DNA from 2 places in the Pedobacter jeongneungensis genome. Region 2 is predicted to be linked to the other one. Evidence: riboswitches for the same ligand, from Rfam matches in the RefSeq annotation. Region 2 holds a riboswitch; the other holds the start of a gene.
The links. A riboswitch is a leader RNA that binds a small molecule or an ion and turns the genes downstream of it on or off. The one in region 2 is predicted to bind fluoride.

Region 1: linked by a shared signal. The riboswitch ahead of ABD769_RS00380 (phosphatase PAP2 family protein) and the one ahead of ABD769_RS15495 (voltage-gated chloride channel family protein) in region 2 are both predicted to bind fluoride.

Annotation. Positions count from the first base shown of each region.
Region 1 covers NZ_BAABBY010000001.1:70,360-85,720, reverse strand. The annotation lists gene ABD769_RS00425 (YidH family protein) at 1-110, shown strand, start outside; gene ABD769_RS00420 (response regulator) at 184-540, opposite strand; gene ABD769_RS00415 (hypothetical protein) at 629-811, opposite strand; gene ABD769_RS00410 (hypothetical protein) at 843-1,409, opposite strand; gene ABD769_RS00405 (hypothetical protein) at 1,406-1,636, opposite strand; gene ABD769_RS00400 (efflux RND transporter periplasmic adaptor subunit) at 1,705-2,784, opposite strand; gene ABD769_RS00395 (efflux RND transporter permease subunit) at 2,797-6,018, opposite strand; gene ABD769_RS00390 (TolC family protein) at 6,026-7,417, opposite strand; gene ABD769_RS25050 (four-helix bundle copper-binding protein) at 8,962-9,300, opposite strand; fluoride riboswitch at 9,528-9,596, shown strand; gene ABD769_RS00380 (phosphatase PAP2 family protein) at 9,639-10,187, shown strand; gene ABD769_RS00375 (EamA family transporter) at 10,197-10,610, shown strand; gene eno (phosphopyruvate hydratase) at 10,669-11,949, shown strand; gene ABD769_RS00365 (voltage-gated chloride channel family protein) at 11,968-13,260, shown strand; gene ABD769_RS00360 (YidH family protein) at 13,421-13,810, opposite strand; gene ABD769_RS00355 (hypothetical protein) at 13,851-14,312, opposite strand; gene ABD769_RS00350 (LysR family transcriptional regulator) at 14,350-15,249, opposite strand.
Region 2 covers NZ_BAABBY010000007.1:293,144-308,504, forward strand. The annotation lists gene ABD769_RS15485 (branched-chain amino acid aminotransferase) at 1-834, opposite strand, end outside; gene ABD769_RS15490 (tryptophan 2,3-dioxygenase family protein) at 974-1,939, opposite strand; fluoride riboswitch at 2,004-2,065, shown strand; gene ABD769_RS15495 (voltage-gated chloride channel family protein) at 2,084-3,361, shown strand; gene ABD769_RS15500 (HAD-IB family phosphatase) at 3,632-4,933, opposite strand; gene ABD769_RS15505 (NAD-dependent epimerase/dehydratase family protein) at 4,933-5,895, opposite strand; gene ABD769_RS15510 (formimidoylglutamase) at 5,967-7,148, shown strand; gene ABD769_RS15515 (ATP-binding protein) at 7,286-8,446, shown strand; gene ABD769_RS15520 (redoxin domain-containing protein) at 8,545-9,690, shown strand; gene purD (phosphoribosylamine--glycine ligase) at 9,778-11,049, opposite strand; gene ABD769_RS15530 (SDR family oxidoreductase) at 11,172-12,047, opposite strand; gene ABD769_RS15535 (enoyl-CoA hydratase/isomerase family protein) at 12,176-12,937, opposite strand; gene ABD769_RS15540 (carboxypeptidase-like regulatory domain-containing protein) at 13,112-15,361, opposite strand, start outside.

The DNA of each region.
Region 1 (15,361 bases), on a different contig from region 2:
TTATTAATCAAGGCAGTTATTACCATTCCTCTACACTCATCAAAGTCCTTACCGTGGTTATTTTCATTTCAAGCATGCTTTTGTTGATATATCTTGTAAGAACGACTTAGCGGATCTCTGACATGGAAACACTGATTGTGAGCACGAATACCAAACTTGAGAGAACCCGTACTTTATCACCGGTCAAATATGTTTCGCTACCAAACGCAGCAGGTCGTGAATATCGAAAGGCTTTTTAATAAAATTCTCTGCAGCGCAGCCCCTTCTGATGTCATAACGGTCCGCATGAGCACTCATCATGATAATCGGAACATTCCGGGTTTTCTCTAAGGACTTCAGGTAACTGCAGACTTCAATGCCGTTTCCATCGGGGAGCATAACATCCAGCAGAAAAAGATCTGCAACATGATCACTTAGCCCTGCCATAAACGAGCTTACCGAAGAAAACGCGGAAACCCCGTACCCCTCACTGTTAAAAAGAAGCTGTAATACTTCGGTTATACCCTCATCATTTTCCAAAAGATATATCATCTTTTCCATTTGTCATGCATATTGTGGGTTGCCCCTGGTTATAATAAATCTGATTTGCCATTCCTACGAATGTTTTTTTAAAGGTCTAAAAAGGCCCCTACTTCCTCAATTTTCGCTTCTCATTGAGATGGCCGGTTTCCAGGTTCAACCGCTCCAGCAGGTAACGCAATAAAACCTCTCTATCTTGGTTTGCGGGGTGATATGCGTTATCTCCACCCTTTGCTGAGGATTTATTATGGTCAAAAGTTTCAAATGGTTGTGAAATATTTTTCTCTGTCATAATTTAAATTTTAGGTTAAATATTTTGCCTATTATTTTTTAGTTCCTGAAATTGCCAGAGCCAAACGAAGTCCAAAAAAGGAAACCTGCCCTCCGCTGCTTTTCCAACCCTCATAACGAAGGCCGAGATCTGCACTATAATGCTTCGAAATTGGAATGCTGGCACCCAAAGTCGGTCCGTAGGCAAAAGAGGTATTCAGCCGGTCTCCAAGAGTATTTGCTGCACCAAGCTCAAGGGCAGCGTAATAGATACCTTCAAAGTAATATTTTGCTCCGACTTTAATTGGAACAACACCATTCATGCTTGTTGGCTCTCCTAAATAATCGAGACGTTTTTTTACCTCATCCCTGTAGCGGAAAGTCATATAGCCCGCAGATCCGGTTAGGTTGAGGTGCTCCGAAACCTTGAATTCCACCTTTGTTGATGCCCCATATCCGTTGACATAAGTTTTAGCCGTCTTACCGGTCGGAAAGCCCATGACAAAGCCTACCGATATCTTGGGGACGGCAGTTTGATCTTGCGCCTTTACCTTTACAGTCATTAATAACAGGAAACAGATCAGAAAAGGTTGAAATGTCCATCCGGCATAGGCACTCATAGGGAGGTCCTGTAAAAAATGTTTAACTCGGCCGCAATGCTTTCCAGGTAAGGGGCAAGCTTAAAATCTCTTGATACAAAGGATATTACCCCTTGTTTTTTACATTCCCAAACCGTCCCAACCAGCTCTCCCTCGATGTAGACCTGGTTGCATCTTTTCTTTGGGACATCTATGCAAATGTGTTTTCCCCCGATTTCAAACTCATGGTTAAATTCTAAATCTTTCATATTTTCCTTTTTTCTTATCTGACTAATAAAAAGATTTGCCGGGCGGCTAATATCCGCCCGGCAATGTTTTATAGCGTCTGACCGCTTTTGATCTCATCGTTCGCGGGCGAAATAATCTCTGTCCCGGCTTTGATGGAACCAAAAATCTCGGTCATCTCTGTTCCCTTCATCCCTTCCTTAATGTCAACGAGCTTGGCTTTACCATTTGCAATTTCCACTACGTACTTCCGTTCTGTAGAACGCACGATAGCAGAATTAGGCACAAGAAGCGAAGTCGCACCGGATTTAAGCGGGATTTCAACCTCGGCATACATGCCGGCCTTCAACCTGTTATCTTTATTGGCCACGTCAACCTCGACGATTTCCTGGCGCATGTTGCCCAGTGAATTTGCAGACCGGCTGATCTTGGCCTGGCGCTGTTCCCCCGGCAGCGCATTGAAGCGGAACTTGACCATCTGGCTTAGGTCCACTTTGTCTACATAATCCTCAGGTATAGAAACTTCAAGCCTCATGTGGGTCAGGTCCTGCAATACCAGCATGGGTAGGTCCGAAGATTTGCCCGCCGACACCAGTGCTCCCGGTGATACATTCCTGTCAACGATCACCCCGTCAAAAGGCGCATATACTTTCAAGTAGTCCTGCATGGTACGTACGGAGGATACATTTGACCGCTCAGCCTCCGCTATGGCCTTATCTCCTTTCATCCTGGAAAGCGCATTATCAAGTTCTAGCGGAGATACCGAACCTTCCTCTTTTGCTGCTTCTTTCAGACGTCTGTATTTCTCACTGCTCGCCGATGCGGTCTCCCGTGCCTGCAGGTAACGGGAATTTGCCGATTGCAATTGTGATTCGAGTTCCGGTGCTTCCAGGGTCATCAGCAGCTGGCCTTTGGTCACCTTAGAACCCAAATCGACCAGTATTGCTTTCACAAAACCATTGGCCTTGGGAAAAATGTTTACCTGGTTGAAAGGCTTGAGCACCCCGGGAATGCGGGTAAAACTGGAAAGGGCCTCTTCTTCGACCTTTGTGGTTTCATATTTGGCTTCCTTGCCGTTTTTTTCGGGACTGATGTTCACGGGCTTCTGGTTTCCGCCACACGCGGCCAGAGTACTTATAATTATTATGATGGGAATGAATCTGGTTTTCATGTTGTTTATCTTTTAAATTCTTGTTTTTCTAGGCATTAGGTTTGGTTCTTTTAAGCTGCTTTTTTTCTGTACCCAGGCGAAAACCTGCGGAAGGATGAAGAGCGCGGCAAGGGTTGAAAAGAATAGCCCGCCAATAACAGCCCTGCCGAGCGGCGCGGTCTGTTCACCGGATTCGCCCAACCCAGAGGCCATCGGGATCATCCCGGCTATCATCGCAAAACTGGTCATCAGGATCGGCCTTAAACGAATCCCGGCACTCACCACTGCCGCCCGGGTAGAATCCTTGTAATCCAGCCTGAGTTTTTCGGCGTTGGTCACGATAAGTATCGCATTGGCCACTGACACCCCGGTGGACATGATCATCCCCATGTAGCTCTGTAGATTGAGGGTCGAGCCTGTAAGCAATAATGCGGTAAGCGACCCAAGGATTACAGCAGGAACGGTCGAAAGAACCGTCAGCGAAAGCTTGAAAGACTGGTAATTGGCCGCAAGCAGCAGGAAGATCACCAATATCGCAAAAGCAAGTCCGCCCTGAAGAGAAGATAGTGTTTCAGTCAACAGGCTCGACATACCTTTCACTTCAGCAGTTAGTCCCTTAGGAGGCGTGCCTACGGACTTTAGTGCCTTTTCTACATCAGCAGTTGCCGTTCCAAGATCCTTTTTATAAATGTTTGCGCTCACGGTCAGAAAGCGTCTTGGCCCGGAGCGGTCATATTCTCCTGGAAGGTAACTGGTATTGAAAGTAGCGATGTCGCCCAGTACCGGACTGCTCTGCCCTTTAACCAAAGGAATTTCTTTGAGCTCATCCATTGTATTCATGACATACTCTGGAACCTGTACCTGTACCTGGTAGGTATAGGCGGTTTTTTCATCGAGCCATTGGTTCTTCTCAGTAAATCGGCTGGATGAGGTACTTGCAGTAACTGACCTTGCGATATCAACCACGTTCAGCCCAAACTGCGCCGCCTTTAATCTATCAAGGGTAATAGAAACCACGGGAATGTGCAGGGGTTGAGCAATCTGGATATCACGGAGGTAATCTATTTTTTTAAGTTTAGAGAGCACCTTATTAGCGTAAGACTCGATCTGGTCCATATCTTTTCCTGCTACTCTGATCTCAATAGGAGTTGCAGCGCCTTGGCTCATAATCTTTTCGGTCATGTCAATCGGCTCAAAGGTGATACGTAGGTCAGGAAGTTTATAAGCGATGTTCTTTCTCAGCGCATCTTTCAGCTCATCCATATTTACCTTATAATCTTCATCAAGGTTCACCTGAAGCACAGCCTCATGGGTACCGGTATTGAAGATATATAAGTTACTTGTTCCGTAACTACTCGGAATAAGCCCAACGTATCCCGAACTAACTGCGATATGGTTATCTACTGTCTGATTGATAATGGAAAGTACCTGCTTAAATTTCTCCTCGGTGCGCTCTAATCTGGTACCGTCCGGCGCTTTGATGCGGATCTGGAACTGTCCGTTATTGAGCTTTGGCATCATATCCTTTCCAATAAAAACAAATCCCAGTCCTGCAAGAGAAATCACCAGAACTAAATAAATCCCGACAATACCTTTTTTCATCGGCATCCACCGCTGGATGATTGCCATAAACCGCACCTTCACCCTTTCAAAGAAATCATTTTTTTCCGGTTCATCCTTTTCATTTTGCAGATGCTTTTCTACCTGCTCTCCTTGCCTCTCGTCCAGGGCCTCTCCTGCATGAGCATGGATCTTACCATGGTCATAGTGCTGGTAACGTTCTTCGTTTATCATCCAGTTGGATAGAATGGGAACTAAGGTCTGGGCCACGATGAAAGAGACAACCATGGTGAAGCCAATCGAAAGGGATAGTGGCAAAAACATCGCCTTTGGTATACCGTTCATCATAAAAGATGGTGCAAATACTGCCAGAATACACAGCAGGATGAGCAGCAGCGGGAATGCGATTTCTTCACAGGCATCGTAAATGGCTTCGCGTTTGGGCTTGCCCATTTCCAGGTGCTGATGGATATTTTCGATCGTCACCGTTGCCTGATCGACCAGGATCCCTATTGCAAGTGCCAGACCGCTCAAGGTCATGATATTTATGGTCTGACCGAACATGCCTAGTAAAAGCACCCCAATTAAAATCGATACCGGAATGGTGATCACCACGATAAGACTGCTTCGCAGATCACGCAGGAATAGCAACACCATTAGGCCCGTTAATAGTGCACCAAGACCACCTTCAGTGATCAGGCTTTTTACCGAGTTGATAACGGCAACAGACTGGTCAAATTCATAAGAGATGTGGACATCGTCCGGCAAGAGGCTCTGCATTTCGGGGATTTTGGCCTTTAAGGACTTTACCACTGACCAAGTCGAGGCGTCTGCTGTTTTGACCACAGGAATATACACAGACCGTTTCCCGTTGATCAATGCATAATCCACGGTAACATCCGCTGCATCGGCAACCCTTGCCACATCCCTTACCAATATTGAAACGCCGTTTTTTGTAGCTATTGGAATGTTGTTGAATTCATCGACCGTTTTAACCAGGGAGTTCATAGAGGTCACCATCATGGTATTGTCCAACCTTAGATTTCCCGAAGGAGACATGACATTGAACTTGGATAAAGCCCCTACCACCTCGTCCGGAGTCAGATTATAACTCCTTAATTTGCTCGGATCTACACTAATGGTAATCGAGCGGGAATTGGCACCGAATGGCGGTGGCGCTGAAAGCCCTGCGACAGAGGAAAACATGGGCCTGATACGCGTTGCCGCCATATCATAGATTTCTTTCAGACTGCGGGATTTGGCCGAGAGTACAAGCTGGCCTACTGGCAGTGAAGAGGCATCAAAGCGGACCACCTGCGGAGGCAAAGCGCCTGGAGGGAAGAACTTCATGGCCCGGTTAACCTGCAAGGCAACCTGGGCAGAAGCCTCTGCCATATTGGTGCTTTCATAAAAACTCAGCTTTAGCATCGTCAAACCCTGAATGTTTTTGGCGGTAATATTCTTAACGCCATTAACATAAAGAAACTGATCCTGTAGACGAGTGGAGAAGAAGCCCTCCATCTGTTGTGGAGACATACCTCCGTAGGATTCAATAACATATATTGTCGGCGAATTAAGCTGGGGGAAAATATCTATTGGGATCTTCAGCGCACTGAGAACTGCAAAGAGCAGTAAACTCGCGGTGATCACCACTGTTGTAATCGGCTTTTTCAGGGCCGAGGTAACCATTGACATATCTTTATTATTTTAATGTGTTTAACAGTGAATCTACTTGGTTGGTGGCGATAGCCTTTTGAAAAAGCGCCCGGATGTACAGATATTTTGCGTTGACAAAATCGGTTTCTGCACGGTAAAGGATGGTCAGGGCTGCATTGAGCTCAATGATGTCGGTCAGCCCGTTCTTATAAAGCGAGAGCTTCTGGCGATACCCTGCGGCCGCTGCCTTTAGCTGGTTTGGTATTTCATCGAGTCTTTTATGCGCGGTACTGATCTCAAGGCCTGCCTGAAGGGCGGCATTTGATAACATTAGCCGCTCCTGCTGTAGTTCCTTTAAGTAAAAATTGCTACTGGCCTTTTGGGTCCTAAGCTTCAACTGACGCCTGCGCAGATCAAATAAGTTATAACTGATCCCTACGCCCACGAGGTAATTTTCCCGTTGCCATTCCAAGCCATTCGAGAGACTGTTGAAATTATCATTGGCATCAATGCTTGATCCCCTTGACCAGGCAGCAGCTTGCAGGCTTACCTTTGGATTATAGGCTTTTTTGACCAGGTTTTCCTTCTCAACGCTGCTTAGATAATTGCTTTTGTAGAAATCAAGCAGCGGATGGCTTGAACTGTCGGTCAACTTTACCGATAGGTTTACCTCAAGCGATTTTAGCCGATCCAGGATCGTACTGTCAGCGACAATACTTTCCGGATTTAGCCCGCTGATTGCTGCAATGTCGAGCTGAACCTGTCTGTAGGTATTGTCCATTTCAATATAGTTCAATCTTGATTTGGAGAGTTCGGCCCCTGCGATACTGGTATCCACACCCGGACGCACACCGCTTCTGGCAAGGGATAAAATCGAACGGTTGATCTGCTCATTGCGACTGATATTGCTTGCTTGAATGGATAGCATGTCCTGAAGCTTTAGTAGACTCAGGTAATCATCAATAGCGATGGCCCTTGTCTGGTATCGGCGCTGGGCAAACTTGGATCGTTCAACGACAAGTTCTGATTTGGCGACTGCATTCTGAGCTTTATAGGCACCAAAATTATAGACCTCCCAATCAAGGGAGACAATACCAAGATTAGTAAGTGTAGCCTTGGTAGTGCTTTCAGTCCTAACACCTCTGGAATTGGAAGGAACAATACCAAAGGCCATGTATGGCCCTGCAACATTATTGTTTGAGCCCAGATCTGCCTGATAATTAAGCTTCAGATTTGGAAGGGCATTCGCCGCGGTCTCTCTTAACTGGGCGGCACGTATATCAACTGTTGCTGAATCAGCGGCCAGTGAAGGTGAAAAAGCGGTCACGTGATCGATCAGATCAACGATCCCGATGGGCTTTGGGGAGGTTTGGGCATGGCTTTCCAGCCCCATATATAAAAGTGGGAACAAACAGAAAATCTGTTTAATACGGATCATGTCTTTAAATTAAAATTTAAGGAAAAAGATTTGACGGACGTCTTGGACAGGAAACACGGTGATTAACCGGCCGTCGTCACTTCATCATTTGAAGGACCTGTCAATAAAAGAAAATTGAGATAAATCTCAGATCCGAAAGACCTGGTTGGAAATATAAATTGGGACTGATCCGGCAATCCTGTATCTGATCTCAAGAAAATACCTGTTTAGGTTAGAGGCTAAAAGCGAAAGCCCCAAAAATAAGATGACGCCGATAAGAAAAGCTTCCAAAACAGGAAGCACGGTTTTCTTGCGTTCATCAAGGATACACTTAAATTGTCTGGTAATTTTTGAATCCTTTCCAAGCGGAGAAAAGCTACCTTTGTACTGCGCAGCTGATTTTATTCCCCGGGCGGACTCTAAAAGGGAGAGGTTGGATAAAAAAAAGATATTGCCCAAAGAGATAATCAGGTACAGCAAGACGACTCCAATTATAGAGCAATTTGGTACCTGCTTAACTTTCAAACCCTTCAAATTTAACAACCTAAATATATAGGCGCTAAAATCTGCATTAATCTAAAAAGATGAGAGGATAAACCGCAACAAAACCGTTACAAAATATCAACAAATATTAGGTTACGATATTTCTCACCCTACTTTCGATTGTCATCGAATAATTTCTTTTTCCTATACTGTCCCTCCATCTTGTTGTTCAAAACTTTATCAAAATTAACCACAGCTTCACAATGCTCAAAAAGGGTCGAACTTCCGCGGGTTGACCCTACTAAGTGGCAATATGAGGCATCTAAAAAGTATGCCTCTTATTTTTTAAACATTAAGAACTTGAAAATAAGTCACTTACAATAGATTAAATTGAATTTTTCGGTTCGAACTTTTTAGAATTTTCCCTAAAATTAAGATATACCGCAACTATTTATAAAACACCAATTGTCTAGACATCAGTGTTGAACTCCATAAACTGCTATCTAATTAGCCAAATAAGCATGTGGATTAGTTTCAATTGCGAACATCGATCAGCTTGAATATTATTCAATTATAGGATAAACGGGGGGAAATCCGTTTGGTCTAAATTTTTTTACAATTATGCGCAAATGCCATGTAGCTTGCATTTAATTTAGAAGGTACATACCCTCGGTTTAACAACGTGATTGATTTAACACCGCCATTGAAATGAAATTTGTATTTTTTGTTTTTTGAAATAATTTGATGAAGCGGGAATTGAAAGTTCATGCATTATTTAATGCATTCCTCAACTCGCATCTAGCCTTCATTTTCATAGAATTCGAATTATCAAGTACTCATCATCAAAAACTGAAATTCTTATTTGAATAATGGAATGAGTTTATGAGAATCATATCCTAAAAAACCCATTTTTTTAAGGCTAGAGAAAGGACATACCAAGAACAACCTCAAACCTTGGTAAATATCAAATAATGAGGGAATAATGAAAATAAAATGAATGGAATAAATTTGCCTATTTATAAAAATGAAAGGGCAACTAGAATGCTGCCCTTAATCAATTAATGCTCACGGTGATTGGCATCTTAAGCAGCTACTCCTGTCATTCTTCTGCATTCTTCCGCACAAGCCTTACAAGCATCTGCACATTCCTGACAATGCTGGGTATGATGATTACTACACTCATCTCCGCATTGCTGGCAAATATCTGCGCAAATACGGCAAATGTCTTGAGCAAAAGAGCTACCCATACTCATCAATTGAGCGGCAGAGTAGCAGATGGCTGCACATTGCATATCAAGCTCAATACACCGCGCCATCATTTTCACGTCTTCTTCCTGAGTGCATGAACTTGCACAATGATTGCAAATTGAAGCACACTTTAAGCATGCATCAATACAGTTTTTCCATTCATGGTATCCCATAACTTTAATTTTTTAGGGTTATAAAAAAAATTCCTATATAGATAACATGGTTATTTCCAGGCGGTTTCATTTTGTTTAAGAAAAGCTTTAATCCCGTGATATGATGCTTGTTTAAACGGTAGAAGAATAAGAAACTGGTTCTCGTATTCAAATAAGGAGGAATAGTGATAAATTAAATTCTCAACACCTACTTTAAGATTTTGCACATCATTTTATTAGTATTATATTTGCAATACGGAAATGGTGTCCTTCCGATTCAACCGCTTTTTTCAAAAGCTGATGGCGCCTACAATAGAAATTCCAGCAGGTAATAAAATCTGCCGGTCAAAGTATTGTAGGTGAAAAAATTAAAAATAAATTCTCAACTCTTATTGCTGGCAGCTATCTTAATTGCGCTTGTCTTACTTTGTCTGTCTGCCAAAGTGAGATCAGTGTTAGCAATGGTCCTGCCGGTTGAAACTGAATGGTTCTTGTGGATAAATCAGCACCATAATGCATTCTGGGATACGATCATGTACTGGGCCAGTGATAAGCGTTTTTGGCTTCCTTTTTATGCCTTCATTATTTATTGCCTCTTCCAGAATTTCTGCAAAAAAATTTGGCAGGTTCTTATTACCATTGCGCTACTAGTTGCTAGTGCAGATCAGATTGCTTCAGGACTGATTAAAAACACCGTTAAGCGTCTACGCCCTTCCCATGAACCGAATCTAACTACGATCATTCATTTAAGTAAAGCAGGTGCGGGTGGGATGTATGGATGGCCATCCGCTCTTTCATCACCTATCTTCAAAAGCATTCTTTCCGCTGGTTCGGCATTTACCGGATCATTGCCGGAGCAACGGTTCTTGTACTCATTACTTTGGAATTATTCAATAACGGAAAATTAACATAAAACTATGTGGTGGATCTACGCGCTATTATCAGCTTTCTTTGCTTCCCTTACGGCCATCTTTGCAAAAGTCGGCGTAACCAATGTCAATTCTGATTTGGCTACTGCCATACGAACGGTGGTAATACTGATTGTAGCCTGGGGGATCGTAATGGCCAGAGGCGAACTTAAAGGAATTACGGAACTGTCAAAGCATAACCTGCTATTTCTTTTTTTATCTGGCCTTGCCACCGGCTTGTCCTGGATATTCTACTACAAGGCTTTGCAGATCGGGAAAGTGTCCCAGGTCGCCCCTGTTGATAAGTTGAGTGTTGCCCTAACTATTATACTTGCAATGGTGTTCCTGAAAGAAGCTCTTACCCTGAAAGTATTCTTTGGTGCCCTGCTGATCATTGGGGGAACACTGGTTTTGATCTTTTGAGAAACTCAATTATTTGTAAGCAACCGAAATACTAAAAATCAATATAAAACAAAAAACTATGAAATTAACTAAAATTCATGCCCGTGAAATTTTGGATTCCAGGGGCAATCCGACAGTAGAAGTAGAAGTCACTCTTAACGGAACAACAGCAAGGGGTATTTCTCCATCCGGGGCAAGTACGGGTGAAAAAGAAGCCGTAGAGCTTAGAGATGGTGATCCAGAGCGCTATAATGGTAAAGGCGTGGAAAAAGCAGTAAAAGGGATTAACGTCGAAGTCGGCAAATCAGTCACCGGCTTATCCTTTGAGGGTCAGCAGGCCTTCGATGATCATATAATTGGTCTGGATGGAACCGAGAATAAATCAAGGCTCGGCGCAAATGCGATGCTTGCGGCCTCAATCGCCTTCGCCCGGGCTTCGGCCGTTGCAAAAGGGATTCCCTTGTATAGGCAGCTAGTGGAAAGGGAAGGTTACGTAATGCCCGTACCGTGCATGAATGTCATTAATGGGGGAAGGCATTCTGATAACAACATCGATTTTCAGGAATTTATGATTGCCCCTCATAACGCCCCCTCGTTTAAGGAAAGTATCCGTATGGGCGAAGCTGTTTTTCATTCCCTGAGAAGTCTGCTAAAAGCGAAAGGCTATTATACCGGAGTTGGTGACGAAGGTGGGTTTGCGCCAAATCTGAGTTCTAATGAGGAAGCCGTCCAAATCATCATGGAAGCGATACATATTGCCGGTTTTGCTCCAGGCAAGGATATTTCCCTTTGTCTTGACCCAGCGACCAGCGAAATGTGGAATAATGGAAAATATGAATTTTATAAAAGTTCTAAAGAACGGATCACAACAGATGAAATGATTGGCTTTTGGGAAGGATGGTTAAAAGAGTACCCAATTATCCTGTTGGAAGACGGGTTGGGCGAAAACGATTGGGAGGGATGGAAAAAGCTGACCAGCCTTTTGGGAGACAAAGTGGAATTGGTTGGAGATGATATATTCTGCACCAACCCGAGTATTATCCAGCAGGGAATCGACCAGGGCATTGCAAACAGCGTACTGATTAAATTGAACCAGATCGGTACAGTTTCCGAAACGCTAAAGGCCGTAGAACTAGCCCAAAAAAACGGTTACAATTGCTTTATTTCTCACCGCAGTGGTGAAACTGAAGACACGACAATTGCGGATCTGGTTGTCGCTACCGGTGCGGGGCACATCAAAACAGGAAGTGGCTGCCGCTCTGAAAGGGTATCTAAATTTAACCAGTTGCTTCGGATAGAAGAAGAACTTGGTGATAGGGCATCATTTGCAGGAATCAATACTTTTTATAAAAAATTATAAATCAGCCGCTAACCTACAATGAAACATAATAAATTTTTATTTGAACACCTTTCGGTTTTTAAATATGCGGTTCGATGGACGCTGCTTATACTTCCTGTTGCCATTGCAATAGGAAGTATGGTTGCCTTGTTCCTTTGGCTGCTAGGCTGGGCCATTCACTTTCGCTTTCAGCATACCTGTCTCATTTTTCTGCTACCTTTAGCAGGTATTGTGATCCACCTGATTTATCAGTCAGTTGGTAGGTCCTCAGAAAAAGGAAATAACCTGATCATGGATGAAATCCATAGGCCGGGTGGTGGAGTGCCCAGGCAGATGGCGCCAGTAATCTTAATAACTACAGTGATTACCCATTTGTTTGGCGGATCGGCTGGAAGAGAGGGAACCGCGGTACAAATCGGAGGAAGCATCGCAGGAATGTTTAGCCGCTGGTTTAAGCTAAATGAGGTAGACACCAAGATGCTCCTTACCGCGGGAATTGCAGCCGGGTTTGGGGCGGTGTTCGGAACACCGCTCACCGGTGCCATATTTGCAATGGAAGTTCTGGCCATTGGAAGAATAGAGTACAAGGCTTTACTTCCCGCATTAATTGCCAGCGTGCTTGGTGATCTTACTGTCTCTGCCTGGGGCATCCATCATACCGCTTATCACATCGATCACATAGAGAAAAGTGCCTACTTTCTATCTGAATACCTGCCGGTAAACCTACTCCTGCTTAGTAAGGTTATTCTAGCATCCACATTGTTTGGTCTGGCCAGCTACCTGTTTGCTGTAATGGTGCATGAGATCAAGGCCTTTTTTTCTAAAGTATGTAAGATCCAGTGGCTTATTCCTGTTATCGGTGGTCTGATTATTATAGGCTTGACTTACGCCATCGGGAAACCGGATTACTTAAGTTTGGGCGTGGATAGCGAATACCAAGGAGCCGTTACAATTCCCTCTGCTTTTCAGCCTGGTGGAGCAGATACTTGGAGCTGGTTATGGAAGACCATTTACACAACTTTAACATTAGGAACTGGATTTAAAGGTGGTGAGGTAACGCCTTTGTTTTATATTGGCGCAACATTAGGCAATGCACTTTCGACCTTATTAAATGCTCCAGTTAGTTTGTTTGCTGCCCTTGGATTTATTGCTGTTTTTGCTGGTGCAACGAATACACCCCTTGCCTGTACGATTATGGGTATAGAACTTTTTGGTAGTGAATACACCATGTTTTTTGCGGTAGCCTGTTTTACAGCCTATTTTTTCAGTGGCCATTCAGGTATATATTCTTCACAGCGTATTGCGGTACCCAAAATATTTACGGGAACATAAAATATTGACTTATCCTGTTCCTGTGGATTATCATAAAGAGGTGAAATTTTTATAAGATCCTTGACCAATGCAATCAGCAATTTATATCAAAAAGCAACGCTATATCGACCGCTTTCCTTCCTCTCTTTTCTAAAGCATCAAGTACAGATGATTTAACTGCCTATGTTGTTTTAATAAGGTAGAGCAGTAAAAGTATACTAGCTATGAAAACTAAAGCGGTTAAAACTTTAACAAAAAGTGTTGAATGGTAATACACCCCCTGATTCAATTGTTCTTTCGTTGAATTATATCTTAAGTAAGAACAAATGATAGTAATTGCTCCCAGGGCAACTAGAAAAATCCCGATAATGCGGGAATCTCCGGTTTGGTGCAGGGGCACTTTACTCCCCAGTGCGGCACTGATCTGCTTGATAAATAGCGAGAATTTCATCACCACGAAGCCAAATCCCATGATACCAATACTGGTTCTGATCCAGGCCAAAAATGTTCTTTCATTAGCCAAATGGTCTCCTGCATGCTGTTTGGTGTTTTCCTGATCTTGAATTTTCATCTTGTTCTGTATCGGTATATTACAGCAATATATTTGCATGTTATGTCAATATCGATGCCAGTTTGGAGATGATAACCCTGGTATCCCGGATGCAAGTAAGCCTGTTTGATTCAGTGCCGGCAGGATAGCAGGTAACTGCAATTTCTTCGATAAACGATAAGCCTGATAGGTCAATAGATTCTTTAACCTCTTGTTCAATGCTTTTCATTAGGATCATGATTAATCGGGGTTGATATGTTCTGATTTTATGAGCTAATTGCTCTATTCCCCCCTGCCTCTGGTTTTTTCTGATTTTAACTGACGATTTATCAATAGGTGTACAAGTTAGATGTTCCAAAAAGCATCCCGTGCCTTTAAAGAACTGCAAAAAATCTTCTACAGATTTAAAATCGCCAAATACCTCACTAAATGCAAGATAAATTGTTCGAAACAGATTAGTATTTCCCAGGTAAAAATGTTTATCGTCACCTCCAGGAGCTTCAGAAACAAAGAGCAGCAGCACTTTAGCTGGCTGATATTGCCTCGAAATTTCGGTAACACTATACATTATAGTTGTAGCTTTTAGCGAAGCGCATAAATAGTTCCGCCAGAGCGTCCTGCTGACCATGAAGCTGAATGAAATGAAACGGCCTTTCGATAACCATATCCTTGATATCTATGATGCGGCATTCATTATTCTTGAGCTCTTTCAATATGGAGTGGATAGATAAAAAAGCCAGGCATTTGCTGTGAATCAAATAGGATTTAATGCTTTCGGTACTACCTAACTGCATTTCTATATTTAAGTCCCCCACCTTTATCTGGTGTGCTTTTAAAGCATATGCAATAACATCTAGTGTACCAGAACCAGGTTCACGAAGTAATAAATCATAATCCTTCAACTCATTCGGTTTGATCATTTCCTTTTTCATGGCATAATTGTGACCAGAACACACCAGCACCAGCTCGTCTTTTAGATATTGTTCGTATTTAATCTGTGGGTTCCGGGAGATGCCTTCAATGATTCCAAAATCTATTTCCTTAGCAATCAAACGCTGCTCTACATCTTCTGTGTTTCCGGTAACCAGTTGAATTTGTATATCCTTAAACTTATTGTGAAACTGTGCCAATACAGGTGGAATGATATATTGTGCCACAGTACTGCTGGCACCAATCCTCAATATTCCTTTATGCTGTTTAGTAAGTAGATTCATATCATATTCCAGTTCCCGGTAAGTTCCAAAAATCTGTTCTGCGTAATGCAACAATAATTCGCCGGCTGGGGTGAGGCTGATTTTTTTGTTTCCACTGCGTTCAAATAATGACATTTTGAACTCCTGCTCTAATTCTTTAATGTGTTTGGTTACAGCAGGCTGACTGATAAATAACTCTGCCGAGGCCTTTGTAAAATTCAGCCTTTTAGCGACAGCATAAAATACTTGCAAACGGAAATCTATCATACACGGTTTTAGTAGATAACCTAAGATACAAACAATTTGTTTCAACGGGTACTGACATCATAACCTTACGTTATCATCAATAACTTTTTATGCTTTTTCTGATGAGTAGAAT
Region 2 (15,361 bases):
CCTACGCTCTTCAACTTCCACTCCAGCATCTTTTGCCAGTTTAATGATGGTATCGCGTGTAACGCCATCTAAAACGGTGCTGCGTACAGATGGGGTAACCAGTTTACCGTTAATTACAAAAAGCAGGTTAGCAGTTCCCGCCTCTTCAATAAACTCATGGGTTACAGAATCTGTCCAGATTAATTGATCGTAACCTTCTTTTTTAGCCTGCTCAAACGGATATAATGAACGCGCATAGTTTCCGGCAGTTTTGGCAAAACCTACACCACCTTCATCAGCACGTGTAAATTCAGTTTCAATCTTAACTTTTAATGCGCTGCTGTAATATGGACCAGTTGGGGTAGTTAATAAAGCAAATTTATAAGTATCAGATGCTTTAACTCCTAAATACGGATCCATGGCGAACATTACCGGACGGATATACAATGCATAATCTTCCTGGTTAGGTACCCATTGCTCATCAACATTGATTAAGGCAGCCAAACCCTGCATAAAAATTTCTTCGGGAATGGTTGGCATCGACATTCTTGCTGCCGATTTATTAAAACGTTCAAAGTTTTTATCGGCACGGAACACGCTGATTCTTCCATCAGGCTGGCGATAAGCTTTTAATCCTTCGAAAATTGCCTGGCCATAATGAAGTGCAGAAATTGCAGGGCTCATCGGAATCGGGCCATATGGAAGAATCTGTAAATTTTTCCATTCGCCATCTTCGTAATCGGCAGTAAACATGTGATCGGTAAAAACCTTACCGAACGGTAATTGCGAAAAATCAGTAACAGTTAAACGTGTTTCGTCTGCTTTAGTGATTTTTATATCTAATGTCTCGGTCATACTAGTTTAATTTTGAATAACTGATTTTTGAATGAGGGAATGGATTTGCATCACGCAATTCAATCATTCTCTGATTCAATCCTTAATTATTTCGCGCAAATTAGTAAAAAACAGCTTTTTTTAATAGCTTTTTATAATATTAATCTTTGTTTTTGAGTGTTTTAAGTACACTAAGCACCCAGCCCTTACCCCATTCTTCCATCTGTTCATCAGTCCATAAGAAGGGATAAAAAATTCTTTTTTGAAAACGCGGAGGCAAATATTTCTGCCAGTTGGTTCCACCGGTTGCTGCAACATCAACAGGATCTTTTTCCAAATAGCGCACGGCTGATTTATAATGCGACAATGGCCATTCTACATTTACATACAGATCCAGCTTGCGTAATTCTTCAGCAAGAGCCGTAACATCTGCTCCATTGGCTTGCAACTGTTGGTATAGTGACGAAAAATTAGTTAAAGAACGATCTTTCGCCAGCTGTAAAAATTGAGCAGCATATTTTTTAATAAACTGTTTTAAAGTTAAAGTCTGCTTGCCCGAGGCCAGTTCTGTTGCGCCGAATTTCCAGTAAATATTTTCAAATTGTTCTTCTATGGTTGCTGTGCTTAATTCTTTGCGTTTCGATTTATCTACCAAACGAATAAAATCAGTTGCACAGATTTCGATCATTCTATACTGACCGGACTGGAAACCGCTGGCAGGTAACAGCGACATACGAAACTTTAAAAACTGTTCTTTTTCCATCCCATCAACCATCACCTCAAAAGAAGTGGTTAAGGCATTAAAATAAGCATTGATCCGTTTTACGCGTGCGGTAAAAAATTCGACAGTTAAATTTTCATGTTCAGCAATCTGCGTACATTCATGCAGTGCAAGCTTAAAATAAAGCTCGGTGATCTGGTGGTACATGATGAAAATTTCTTCATCAGGAAATGGTGTTTTCGGGCTTTGGAGGCTTAATAAAGTATCTAAGTGGATATAATCCCAGTAGGTTAGGAAATCGGCATACAACAATCCGTCGAGGTAAGAAGCCATATCCTGTCCCATTGCCGTGTACTTTTCTTGTAGTTGGTTTAGTTTGTCTTTTATTTCTGGTGTGAAATCCATGGTTTGAAGTTAGCTGCACAAAGGTGATAAAGATTTTGTAACAAATGACTAAATTTTATACATTTGAAACGATGGCGATGGGGTGCCGCCAAAACCGCCAGACAGGCTGATGACTCCTACGATTTTATTTAAAATTGATTTAAAATGCCTGTTAAAAAATTAACAGAAGGATTTCTTCTGTCTGCTAAAAATTTCTTCCGCTTCGATTTTGGATTACTTTTATTAAGCACCTTAAAGTGGTTACTGATTTCTGCCCTATTGGGAGTTATTATCGGCTCTGCCTCTGCCTTGTTTCTAAGCACTTTAACCTGGGCAACCAATTACCGCGAGCAACACCTTTGGATAATTGCCTTTTTGCCCCTTGCAGGCTTAATGATTGGCCTGACCTATCATTATTGGGGAGCATCGGTGGTTAAAGGGAACAACCTTTTAATTGAAGAACTCCAATCGCCTAAAAAAGTAATCCCGATTATTATGGCACCGCTCATTTTTGCGGGCACTATTATTACCCATTTATTCGGCGGCTCGGCGGGTAGAGAAGGTACAGCAGTACAAATTGGCGGAGCATTTGCCGATCAGTTTACAAAATTATTAAAACTGAAAGCAAGGGACAGAAAAATAATCCTTATTTGTGGGATCAGTGCAGGTTTTGCCTCTGTTTTCGGCACACCATTGGCCGGAGCGGTATTTGGCCTGGAGGTTTTTATTGTCGGGAGTTTAACTTATAACGCTATCCTACCCTCTTTTATTACGGCTGTTATAGCCGATTATGCCTGTAAAGCCTGGGGTGTTGGCCATACGCATTATGCTATAGCCGCTGTACCTGAAATGGACTCGGTCAATCTATTGCTATCGTTAGGTGCCGGAATATTGTTCGGACTTACTGCAAGAAGTTTTTCTACATTAAACCATGGCTTATCAAACCTTTTTGCAAAGATTAAATATCCTCCTTTGAGACCATTTATTGGCGGTATTATTTTAATTGCAATTATTTACCTGATCGGCAATACGCGTTACATTGGCTTGGGCATTCCGGTTATTTCGGAAGCTTTTACACAACAGGAAGCTTATTATACTTTTGCCATAAAATTATTTTTAACAGCACTTACGCTAAGCGCAGGTTTTAAAGGTGGCGAAGTAACCCCGCTATTTTTTATCGGCGCCACATTGGGTAGTTTTTTAAGTTTCTTTATTCCCCTGCCTTTTGGCTTATTGGCAGGAATGGGCTTTGTTGCCGTATTTGCAGGAGCCGCGAACACGCCGTTGGCCTGTATTTTTATAGGCGTAGAACTATTTGGTACAGCATCGGGTGTCTATATTGCACTGGCTTGCGTTACCGCATATCTATTTTCGGGCCATACCGGGATTTACAGATCGCAAACCATTGGTGCGCCGAAACATTTATTATTGAGGAGGAGGTAGCGGATGGCGATTAGCGTAAAGCGTTTGCGGGGTGTCTCTGCGGTATTATAAATCAGTGGGAAACCAAGATTTAAAAGTCTCCCGCAGATTTTGCTGATCGACGCAGCGTTAATTCCGTCATCTCGACTGAAGCGCAGCGAAATGGAGAGATCTATCTTGCATAAAGACCCTTAAACAAGTTCAGGGTGACGATTTGCTGGAGAGATCTATCTCAAGACAGATCTCTCGACTACGTTGCCACTCCGCTCGAGATGACGTTAACTACGGGAACTAATACAGCACCCTAAACTTTATCGTTTGTTCGATCTTTTTAAGCGATTTAAACAGCTGTTTATCATAATGTGCATTAATATCGGTAATGGCGTAGCCTATTTCAGGGTTAGTCATTAAAAACTGGCTCACAATATTGATATCGTGTTTAGCAAAAACTGTATTGATTTTCGCCATGATACCCGGAACGTTTTTATGGATATGGATCAGGCGGTGCGATTTCTCAATTTTTGGCAGTTGTAAGTTTGGGAAATTGCTGCTCAAATATGTTGCGCCGGTATTCATAAAATCAGCAACCCTTTTAGGGATAAAATCGATATTTCGCGGATTATTTTTCGGATCATCAAAAACCACAATACCCTGTTTGGTACAAAGGTTCAGGTCTATTTTATTTTTAGCATAGCCTAAATAACCGATGGTTTTCAACTTGGCAGCATTTTTTAACTGCTCTTTATCTATTTTCTCGCCATCGGCCAAAAGGATAATGCCAACATCTTTTACATATTTCTCTTCGAACGAGGTTTTATGACGGATAGATAAACCATCGTTTTTAAGAATAGAAATGGTTAAAGGGTCAACCTCACCAATTACCAGACAGAGAATCCTGTTTTTGGGATAAGAAATTGCACGGGGCAGATCGTTCACATATAAAAACTCATCGAAACTTGGCGTAACATGATCTGCTTTCGAAACAATGCTTTCGCGGGCAATATTTTCTGTAAAAGCAAAAAATTTATTAATGATACCACTTTCACGCAGCTGGAAATCAGAATAGCCATCACCAATCCCGAATAATTCGCCTTCCAGTTTTAAATGCTGGAGTAATTTTACTTTTCCGCCTTCTTCACTCAGGGGGTTGGCATGGTCGTAATCGATAATTTTACCATCGCCCGTGGTTACAAAGGTATTGGCGTAAATATTCTCCTTCTTAATATGGTACTGGCTTACTACAGGCGTAATAAACTCTTTAAATCCGCCCGAAACGATCAAAACTTCATCTGCGTGTTTTTTAAAAAACTCGGCATTACGCGAAAAAGAAGTAGATACTTTCTTTTTTAAATGCTTGATAAGTTGTTTCAAATGATCTTCGTTTGCTTCGAGCAGTTTAACGCGTTGTGCTAAACTTTCGGAGAAGGAAAGTTTCCCTTCCATGGCAAAATTGGTATAATCTTCAATTTTTTGGAAAATCGCTTCTTTATCTGGGTGGTTCCTGAGCGAAATCCTTGCAAGTTCATCGAGTGCTTCTACCTGGGTAAAGGTACTATCAAAATCGATGATGTAATAGGCTTTTTGTTTGGGCATTATCTTAAATGTTGGGTAATTTCTCTTATACTTTCGGCAACAGGTTTAAAAACTATACCGGTTTCCGATTTTACTTTATCATTGTTATAATAACTTAAGGTTACGCTACTTTTTGCGGCATCTTTGGTGATGGAAGGCTCTTTTCCGGTAAATATAGATGCAAATTTTAAGGCTCGCCAGGCGATACCAAGCATCCATGGCTTCGCTTCTTTGGTGGGGGCCTTAACTCCAAAACCTTGTGCAATTTCGCCGAATAAATCTTTATAATGATAATCGTCAGCTGAAATAATATAACGTTCTCCCGAAACTTCAGCATCCATTAATATAATCATTGCCTTGGCTACATCTTCTACATCAACAAAACCCGATGCGCCGTCAGTATAAAACGGGAAACCGCCTTTTACCAATTTAAAAATCGCTCCGCTTCCTTCAAAACCTGCATTTTTTCCGATTATTACCGATGGATTAACGATAATAGCATCTAATCCTTCCGTTATGCCCCGCCAAACCTCCATTTCGCCCTCATATTTGGATAATCCGTAGGCATGCGCTTTTGAATCATACTCCCAAAAGTCTTTTTCATTAATTTTCTGACCTTTTTTAGCATTGCCAAGCGCAGCAACCGAACTTACATGCAACAACCGGCAGTTATTTTCAGCACAAAGGTTTACAATGTTCGAAGTTCCCTCAATGTTTACATGAAAAAGCTGTTTTTTATCTTTAGCGCTTAATGATACAAATGCGGCGCAATGGTACACTTTGGTAATCCCCTCAAATGCATCTTCTAAAGCTGATGGCTCATTAATATCAGCCACAAACCATTCGATTAGGGAGACATTTTGAATGAGGGCAGGAATTTTGGATTTCTCCCGCCTTAGCGCCCGTACCGCTAAACCTTTATCAGTTAACTGTTTAATTAATTCAGATCCTAAAAATCCAGTTCCTCCGGTTACCAGTATCATTTTATTTTTTTCGGGCTATATGTGGAAATACGCATTCAAAAATAGATATTTGAGCCGAGAGTTTTAAATATATGTCATTAACGGATTTCTTTTCCCCCATTAACCCCGATAGTTTTACGCCTAAGCAAGGATTTTTTACAAGTCAGCTGGGTTTAAAAGCACATATCTACACAGAATCGTTTCCTGATTTTGAGGAAAATACTTATGATCTAGCCATTTTTGGGGTGCTTGACGGAAGAGGTGCGGTTAATAATGAAGGTACTGCCCTGGCTCCGGATTATTTCAGGGAGAAATTTTACAAACTCAACGAAGGCGCTTTTAACAGCAGGATTGTAGATTTAGGGAATATCAAACACGGCGCAACCATTGCTGATACGTATATCGCCATTAAAATGGTGGTTTCTGAACTGATTAAAAAAGACATTATTCCTATTATTATTGGCGGCGGACAGGATTTAACCTACGGCCAGTACCTCGGTTATGAAGATTTAGAGCAGAAAGTAGACCTGGTTGTTATTGATAACCAGTTTGATATCGGCGACGATGACCATGAAGGTATTGCTACCCGATCGGATTGTTACCTGAACAAGATTTTTCTGCACCAGCCCAATTACCTCTTCAACTTTAGCAATGTAGGTTACCAGACTTATTTTGTAAACCAGGAAAGTTTGAGCGTAATGGATAAGTTATATTTCGATGTGCACCGTTTGGGCGAGTTTGCACAGGATATTACGTTAACAGAACCCATTATCCGAAATGCAAATATGATCAGTTTTGATATGGGTGCCATCCGCTCTGCTGATGCTGCTGCAAATGCCAATACTACGCCAAACGGTTTTGATGGTGAAGAAGCCTGCCGCATTGTGCGTTATGCAGGCATGAACGATAAACTAACCTCAATTGGGTTTTACGAATTTAATCCGGCTTATGACAACAACGGACAAACCGCTTTCTTACTGGCACAAATGGTATGGTATTTTGTAGAAGGTTTTTATGCCCGTAAAAAAGATTTTCCGTTAACACCGAAATCGCAGTTTATGATTTACCGCACGAGCTTAAAGGATGGTTCGGGAGAAATGATGTTTGTAAAAAGTAAAAAATCAGACCGTTGGTGGATGCAGGTTCCTTATCCCTCAGGACAAACCAAAAATGAACGTTATCACCTTGTGCCCTGCAGGTATGATGATTACCAAACCGCGGTTAATGGCGAAATGCCCGATTTGTGGTGGCGGACTTATCAGAAACTGAATTAAGTTTGTGTAATTTCAAAGTAGAAACTGTGTAATTTCAAATTGTAGGTTGTGTAATTTCAAAATGAAAGCTGTGTAATTTCAAAGTGAGAGTTGTATATCAGTTGCTTTTTTTGTAATATTGTATAAAATAACTAGCTATGCAACAATTAGTTAAAAGACATATAAGCAAACATATTGAACAGCAAAAAAGCAAATTCCCTATTATTGCTGTTACTGGTCCCCGGCAATCAGGAAAAACTACATTGTTAAAGAATATATTTAGTGATTACAGATACATTTCGCTAGAAAACCCGGATGTTAGGGCTTTTGCAACCGAAGACCCTAATGGTTTTTTAAGTGAATATAATAATAAGGTGATCTTTGACGAGGTGCAAAGGGTTCCGATACTCTTTTCCTATTTGCAGGGCATAGTTGATGAATCTAAAATAATGGGACAATTTATTTTATCGGGTTCACAAAATTTTCATTTAATGCATGGCATCACACAAAGTCTTGCAGGAAGGGTAGCATTATTTGAACTTTTACCTTTCGATTTATCTGAACTCAAGGCCAGCAATTTAGTTGAGGATTCATATGCTGAGGCCTGCATTAAAGGTTTTTACCCTGCTATATACGATCGTAATATAGAACCTAATGTGTATTTTTCCAATTATATACAAACCTATGTAGAAAAAGATGTTACTGAGCTTTTAAATATCAAAGATTTAAGAACATTCAGAACATTTATCGGGTTATGTGCTAACCAGGCTGGTCAATTAATTAACCTAAGCGCACTGGCTAATGCCTCTAATATATCACAGCCAACGGCAAAAAACTGGCTTTCTCTTTTGGAAAGCACTTATATTGTGTACCTACTGCAGCCATATCATGAAAATTTTAATAAACGTTTAATAAAAACACCTAAACTTTATTTTTACGATTCAGGATTATTATGCCATTTACTAAAAATCAAAACCAGCGAAGCCCTATCAAGAAACAGGCTAAAAGGAAACATCTTTGAGAATATGGTAATCGCAGAATTCCAAAAACAAAATTATCACAACTACTTAAATAATGAATATTACTTTTGGCAAGATAGCCATGCCAACGAAGTAGATCTGCTTCAACCAACAGATGAGGGGTTCAATGTATTTGAAATAAAGGCTACACAAACAATTACTTCCGACTTATTTAAAAACATGAATAAGTTTGAAATGATTACAAGTCCAAAAAAGGCAGAAAAAACACTTATTTATGGCGGATTAGAGAACCAAAAGCGTAGTCAGTATAAAATATTAAGTTGGAAATCAGCAAAATAAAGGCTACGCTATAATAAAAGAATATATCATAATTTTACACAGCAATTTACGTTAAAGCGGTACAGATTCCTATATTTGAAAAACGATAACTAACCCCCATGAAAAAAATATTATTATCTGCAATGGCCTTATTGCCGCTTGCAGCACTTGCCCAAAAGCCATTTACAGTTAATGGCAATATAAAAGGATTAAAAACCGGAGATAAGGTTTATTTGATTTATCAAGGCGATGGCAAAAATGTTACCGATTCTACAACAGTGGCAAATGGTGTTTTTGCATTTAAAGGTACGGTAACCGACCCGACACAGGGCGGCCTGTATTTAAACAAAAACCCTTTTGTGAAGCGCCCGGCACAAGGTGAAATATTAGATGCCCTATCACTTTATTTGGAACCGGGAGCCATTAAAATAACCGCTAACGATTCTTTAAAAAACGCAACCATTACAGGTTCTGTGGTAAACGATGATTCTAAAAAATTAAAAACCTTAACCAAACCTGTTGCCGATAAGCTTGCAGCAATTAATGCAGAATATGCAGCTTACACCCCGGAGCAGAAAAAAGATAAAGCGCTTATGGGAGCTTTGGGAGAACGTTACGAAAAAGAAGCTGCAGGAATGACTCCTTTATTGCTTCAATATGCAAACAGCAACCCAAAATCTTACATCAGTTTAAGTGCAATCGGCCAGTTGGCTTCTGATCCTGATCAGGCAGTGGCAGCAGAAAAAGCTTTTGTTTCATTATCACCCGAACTAAAAGCAACAGCAACAGGTAAACGAATTGCCAATATATTCGACGCGGGAAGAAAAACAGCAGTTGGTGCAATGGCAATGGATTTTACCCAAACTGATACCGCCGGAAAAGCAGTAAAATTATCAGATTTTAAAGGTAAATATGTTCTGGTTGATTTCTGGGCATCATGGTGTGGTCCATGCCGTCAGGAAAACCCAAATGTAGTAGTTGCTTATAATAAATTTAAAGATAAAGGCTTTACCGTATTAGGTGTTTCATTAGACCGTCCTGGTAAAAAAGACGCCTGGTTAAAGGCAATAGCTGACGATAAATTAACCTGGACGCATGTTTCTGATCTAAAATTTTGGGACAATGAGGTTGCCAGGATGTACGGTATCCAATCAATTCCTGCTAATTTCTTAATTGATCCAACAGGTAAAATTATTGCCAAGGGATTAAGAGAACAAGCTTTACAGGATAAACTTCAGGAATTATTGGGAAGTAAATCGAAATAAGAATTAGCTGTTAAGCAATAGAACAGAAAATAAGAAACCCGCTGATTATTAAAATCAGCGGGTTTCTTTTTATGTATGCTTTTTGACTTAAATTAAATCAAAGCCTATATCTTCCCTGAAATATTTACCGTCGAAATAAATTCTTCCGGCATCGGCAGTTGCCGATTGTAGGGCCGTAAATAAATCTTTCTGCAAACTGGTGATGGCGATTACTCTGCCACCGTTGGTTTTTACCACATCGTTTTCTAAAAGTGTTCCGGCGTGGAAAGCATTAGAGTGGCGCAGGTTTTCAATTCCACTTATGGTTTTACCTTTAAGGTAGTCGCCAGGATAACCACCTGCAACAATCATAACCGTAGCAGCAGTCTGGTCAGAAATGACCAGATTCACTTCGTTCAATTTTTTATTTGCGGTTGCTAAAAACAGTTCTACCAGATCGTTTTCTATCCTTGGAATTACACTTTCTGTTTCAGGATCGCCCATACGTGCGTTGTATTCTATCACAAATGGCTCTTCGCCAACTTTAATCAACCCGAAAAAGATAAATCCGGTATAATCGATATTATCTTTCTTTAAACCTTCTACCGTTGGCTTAATAATGCGTTCTTCTACTTTAGCCAAAAACTCAGGCGTAGCAAAGGGAACCGGAGAAACCGAGCCCATACCACCTGTATTTAAGCCCGTATCGCCCTGGCCAATACGTTTATAATCTTTAGCCGAAGGTAAAGTGATATAATTTTCGCCATCGGTTAAAATAAACACCGAAAGTTCAATTCCACTTAAAAACTCTTCGATAACCACGGTTGCACCAGCTGCACCAAATTTACCGCCAAGCATCAGTTTTAATTCTTCCTGTGCTTCAATAGTTTCGGTGCAGATCAATACACCTTTACCAGCCGCTAAACCATCAGCTTTTAAAACAACCGGTAATGCATGGTTTTGAAGGTAAGCCAAACCATCTTCCAAAGTTTCGGGGGTAAAAGATTTTGAAGCCGCGGTTGGAATACCATGACGCTCCATAAATTGCTTAGAAAAATCTTTACTTCCTTCTAAAATAGCACCTTCTTTTTTAGGTCCGATAACGGGAATGTGTGCAATTGCTTTATCAGCAAGGAAAAAATCATGAATACCATTTACCAGAGGTTCTTCAGGCCCAACCACAACCAGCTCGATGTTTTCGGTAAGCACCACTTTTTTAATGGCATCAAAATCGTTCACATTGATGTTGATATTAGTACCATATGCTCCTGTACCGCCGTTTCCCGGAGCAATAATTAGTTTATCGCAGTGCGAAGACTGGCTCATTTTCCAAGCGAATGCGCTTTCTCTGCCGCCTGAACCTAAAAGTAAGATATTCATATGTGGCAAAGATAAATAAAAATGTAAGAGGGAAAATGGAAAAAGATGGAAGAGGGAAAATGTAAGATAGACAATGTGCTAAGCGACTGGAAATCCCTCCATCATCCATTTTACATTTTACTTCATTTGGCGCTTCTCGTCATTTGCTCCAGCATATCCCACATTTCGGTTGGAATAGCCTCTAATCCGTTCATTTGACCGGCGCCCTGTAACCATTCGCCACCATCAATGGTGATTACTTCCCCGTTGATGTATCCGGAGAAATCGCTTACCAGAAAAGCAGCCAGGTTAGCCAGTTCCTGATGATCGCCAACCCTTTTTAAAGGCACACGGTTTTTAAAGTCGAATTTTTTGGCTAAATCACCAGGTAATAAACGCTCCCATGCGCCTTTGGTTGGGAATGGGCCTGGTGCAATGGCATTGGTACGGATCCCGTATTTACCCCACTCAACGGCTAATGATCGGGTTAAAGCCAAAACACCACCTTTTGCACAGGCAGATGGCACTACATACGCAGAGCCTGTAAAGGCGTAAGTGGTAATGATATTTAAAACGGTTGCAGCCTGTTTTTCCTTGATCCAGTGTTTACCGAAAGTAAGTGTACAATTAACGGTTCCTTTTAATACGATATCGATAATAGATGAAAATGCATTTGCAGATAAACGCTCGGTTGGGGAAATGAAATTACCCGCAGCATTATTCAATAATACATCTACTGAACCAAACTTTTCCAAGGTTTTGGCGAGTACATTTTCTACCTGTTCAACCTCCCGCACATCGCAGGCTATTGCCAATACTTTACCACCGGTTTTTTCTTCCATTTCACCGGCGGTTTTTTGTAGTACATCCTGCTTACGGCTGGTGATTACTAAATTAGCCCCTAACTTCAGGAAATAAACACCCATTGCTTTTCCCAATCCTGTTCCACCGCCTGTAATTACAATGGTTTTTCCTTTTAAAGCATCTTCTCTGAGCATTGGTGAATTATAATTGAACATGGTATTTTGGTTAATTGTGAAATTGGTTAATGGTTGAGATTGGTTAATCGGTTAATTGTTTAAACTGGTTAACTGTTCATAGCGGATTGCCAGCTACGAACTGTCAATTAAAAACTGTTAACTGAAAACTACTTTCTCTGTAGGTTAGCTAAAATGGTTTGTAAAATATGGCGCGTTGCCGGTGACCACCATTGGGCCAACATTTTTTCTAAAGCAGCAGATTGATCAGCAGATGCAGCAGCAATAAGTTCTTCGCGGATATTCAGTTTACTTTGCGACCAGGTATTACTTTCCTGTTCCATAAATTTTTTAATCTTGCGTTCGGCCGCCGTTAATAAACTTTCGTTCTTTACCAGCTCATCTATCAAACCTGCCTTTAAAGCTTCTTCGGGATTATACAATTTACCCGAAAGCAAACTACGGGTTGCTTCGGCTTTGCCAATCCAAAAAGCATATAACTGGAAAATACTGTTGGGAACGATAATACCTACGGGAACTTCGTTTAAGCCAATGATATACTGGCCTTCGGCCATAATGCGGTAATCGCAAGCTAAGGCCATTACACAACCACCTGCCGGACTATGCCCGCTAATTGCAGCTACCATTGGCTTTTTAAAGGAAACCATATTGGCTGTGAAGCCTAAAAACAATTCCCAGAACGATTTTGCTTCTTCTTCGTTATAATTATAAAGCTCTACCAGGTCTAACCCTGCAGAAAAGAATGGTGCTGTTCCGGTTAGAATTACGCCGCCAATGTTATCATCGGCGGCAATATTTTTAAGCATATCATCCAGTTCAGTAATCAGTTCGCGGTTTAATGCGTTTGATTTTCCCCGGTTTAAGGTAATGGTTGCTAAACGGTCTTTAACACTTACTTTTATTGTATTCATATTGTAATTAGTATCAAGGTCCAAGTATTAAGTATCGAGATTTCGAGTATTGAGTATCAAGATTTGAGTATTGAGATTCAAGTATCGGGTATCAGGATTCAGGTATTGGGTATCAAGACAATTATGCTAAATATAATTATGCATGCATACTAATTCAAATTTATCTATTTTTTGCTATTTAACATCATAAGTGTAAACTTTTCTGCCCAAATGGCCCGCAGCATCGATGCCTTCAATTACAACCCGGTAGTTTCCAGGTTCATCCGCATTGTAAAATTCGAACTTGGCTTTTCCGTCTTTATCTGCAACCACCTGTGGATTCCAGTAAATGGTTGTTCTTAAATCGGCTCTGCTGGCTGAGCTTGCTGAATCATATTTCGGAGAGTAGAATTCTCTGGAAACTGAAAATCCTTTAGGGTTTAAGGTTACAATGCCCGGTGCGTAACGGTTGGTACTTCTGCCTCCATCGCCGCGTTTGGTAGTGATAATGATTACCCCGCCGCTACCCTGCGAACCATAAATTGCGGTGTTGCCAATACTTTTTAACAGTTCGATGGTTTCAACATCTGATGGAATAACGTTATCCAGAAAATCGGCCTCCATTTGCATTCCATCTACAATAATCTGAACCGGAGTGTTTTGGCTACGCATTAAATAAGGTACGTTGCCTCTAAAAATTACGCCTGGTAAACGCCCCTGTAAACATTGTGATAAAGTTACACAGGTTGATAACTGATCGGCCGTCATTACATAATCGGCCCGGCCTGCACCATTTAAGTTCGATGAGTTTTTAGCCGGATTTTTCTTTTCGGTAATGGTAACCTCTTCTAATTTTATGGTTCTTTCAAGCAGTCCTAAACGCGTCATCTCATTAAAATAGTTGTCGCTTTCTTTAATGTATTTCATCAGGGTGTTGTTCACATTGATGTCGATATCTGCACCGTTTTTATTTTTGGTTACAATTTGTCCGGGAACTATATCTAAATTAATATCTACAAACTTCCTTTCTGTTTTAGTCCTGGCCTGCACCACAAACTTTGTACTATCGCCAAAACTCAGGTTATCGAAAACAAATTTTCCTTCAGCATTAGTCACCGTATCCAGTATATACATGGTGCCCTTTGTTGCCATCAACATCACTTTTCCACCGGGAACTGGTTTATTACCTTTGGTTATGGTTCCGCTAATGGTAATCGATTGTTCGGGCTGGTAAGTAATATTCGGGCCTACATTATTGATGATATTTTTCCAGATAAACCTTCTCCATCCCTGGGTAAGCATCAGGTTATCCAATTCTTTTTGGGTTTGAAGATCATCTTTCAGAAAATAATGGTTAGGTTTTTCAACATACCCGGTCAGATCGGAAGTAAGCAACAGGGAAGTAAGGATATTTGATTCGTTATCTTCATCCGGAGCCACTTTACTAGCATTGGTAACGGCTACTGAAAAACTACCCAAAACCGGCTGACCGTTATTAGCCGCATCGAAAGCAAAGCTGGCTTTTCCTCTTTTAGTGGTTGCAACCTGAGCTGAATTGAGTGATAAATCGATCAGGTCGGATTTTTTATTTACAAAAATTAAGCGTTCGGCAATTGGCTGGTTACTGCCAGAGAACAAAGTAAACTGAACAATACCTGCAGGCAGATTCTTTTTAGGGATATTAGCCACCAGTACCTGTTTGTCCATTTTCGCTTTCGAAACATAATATACATTGCCGCCATGCTGTGCCACCACTTTTAGTTCTTCGCCATTAACCAGATCGGCACTGCTCATAATTTTAAGCACTACTTTACCTGTATCGAGGCTATTTACGGAAATGGTATAACCACTTTTAACGGATGCAGGAAGCTTTATGGTTTTTTGCGATCCATCTTTAAATTTAATCTTTGCTGAATATGATTTTCCAGCCTGGCTGTTAAAAACAAAATTCCCCATACCAAGGTAACTGGTAGCAAAATTGGTTACTTCGTTTCCCGTCTCATCTACAATCATACCTTCAACATCTTCTCCCCTGCCATTAGAATTTACCGCTTTTAAGGCCACTTTCTGAGGCAGCTCTTCTATTAATGATCCCCCCTCTGGCATAAACTGAACATCTACATCATTCGAGGTTGAAGTAATCGGGATTGATTTGATTACTTTTTGTTTATTATCCAGCGTAATGGTGGCCACAATCTTCCCCGATTTGTTCTGGAAAGACTGATTATTGGTGAAACTGATCACCGCATCGCCGGTTTGGCTGGTTTTGGCTTTTCCTTTGGCAACCGAACGATAATCCAGCTGCACATCATAACTTACATCATTTTCGCTGTAAGCCACGCCATTTTTATCTTCGAAGTGAACGGTAGCCGTTACTTTATCAGTGTTGTTTTCTTTTGTAAAGTTGTAGGAGGTTTTTGTAAAAACTTTGTTAGCCCAGCTATT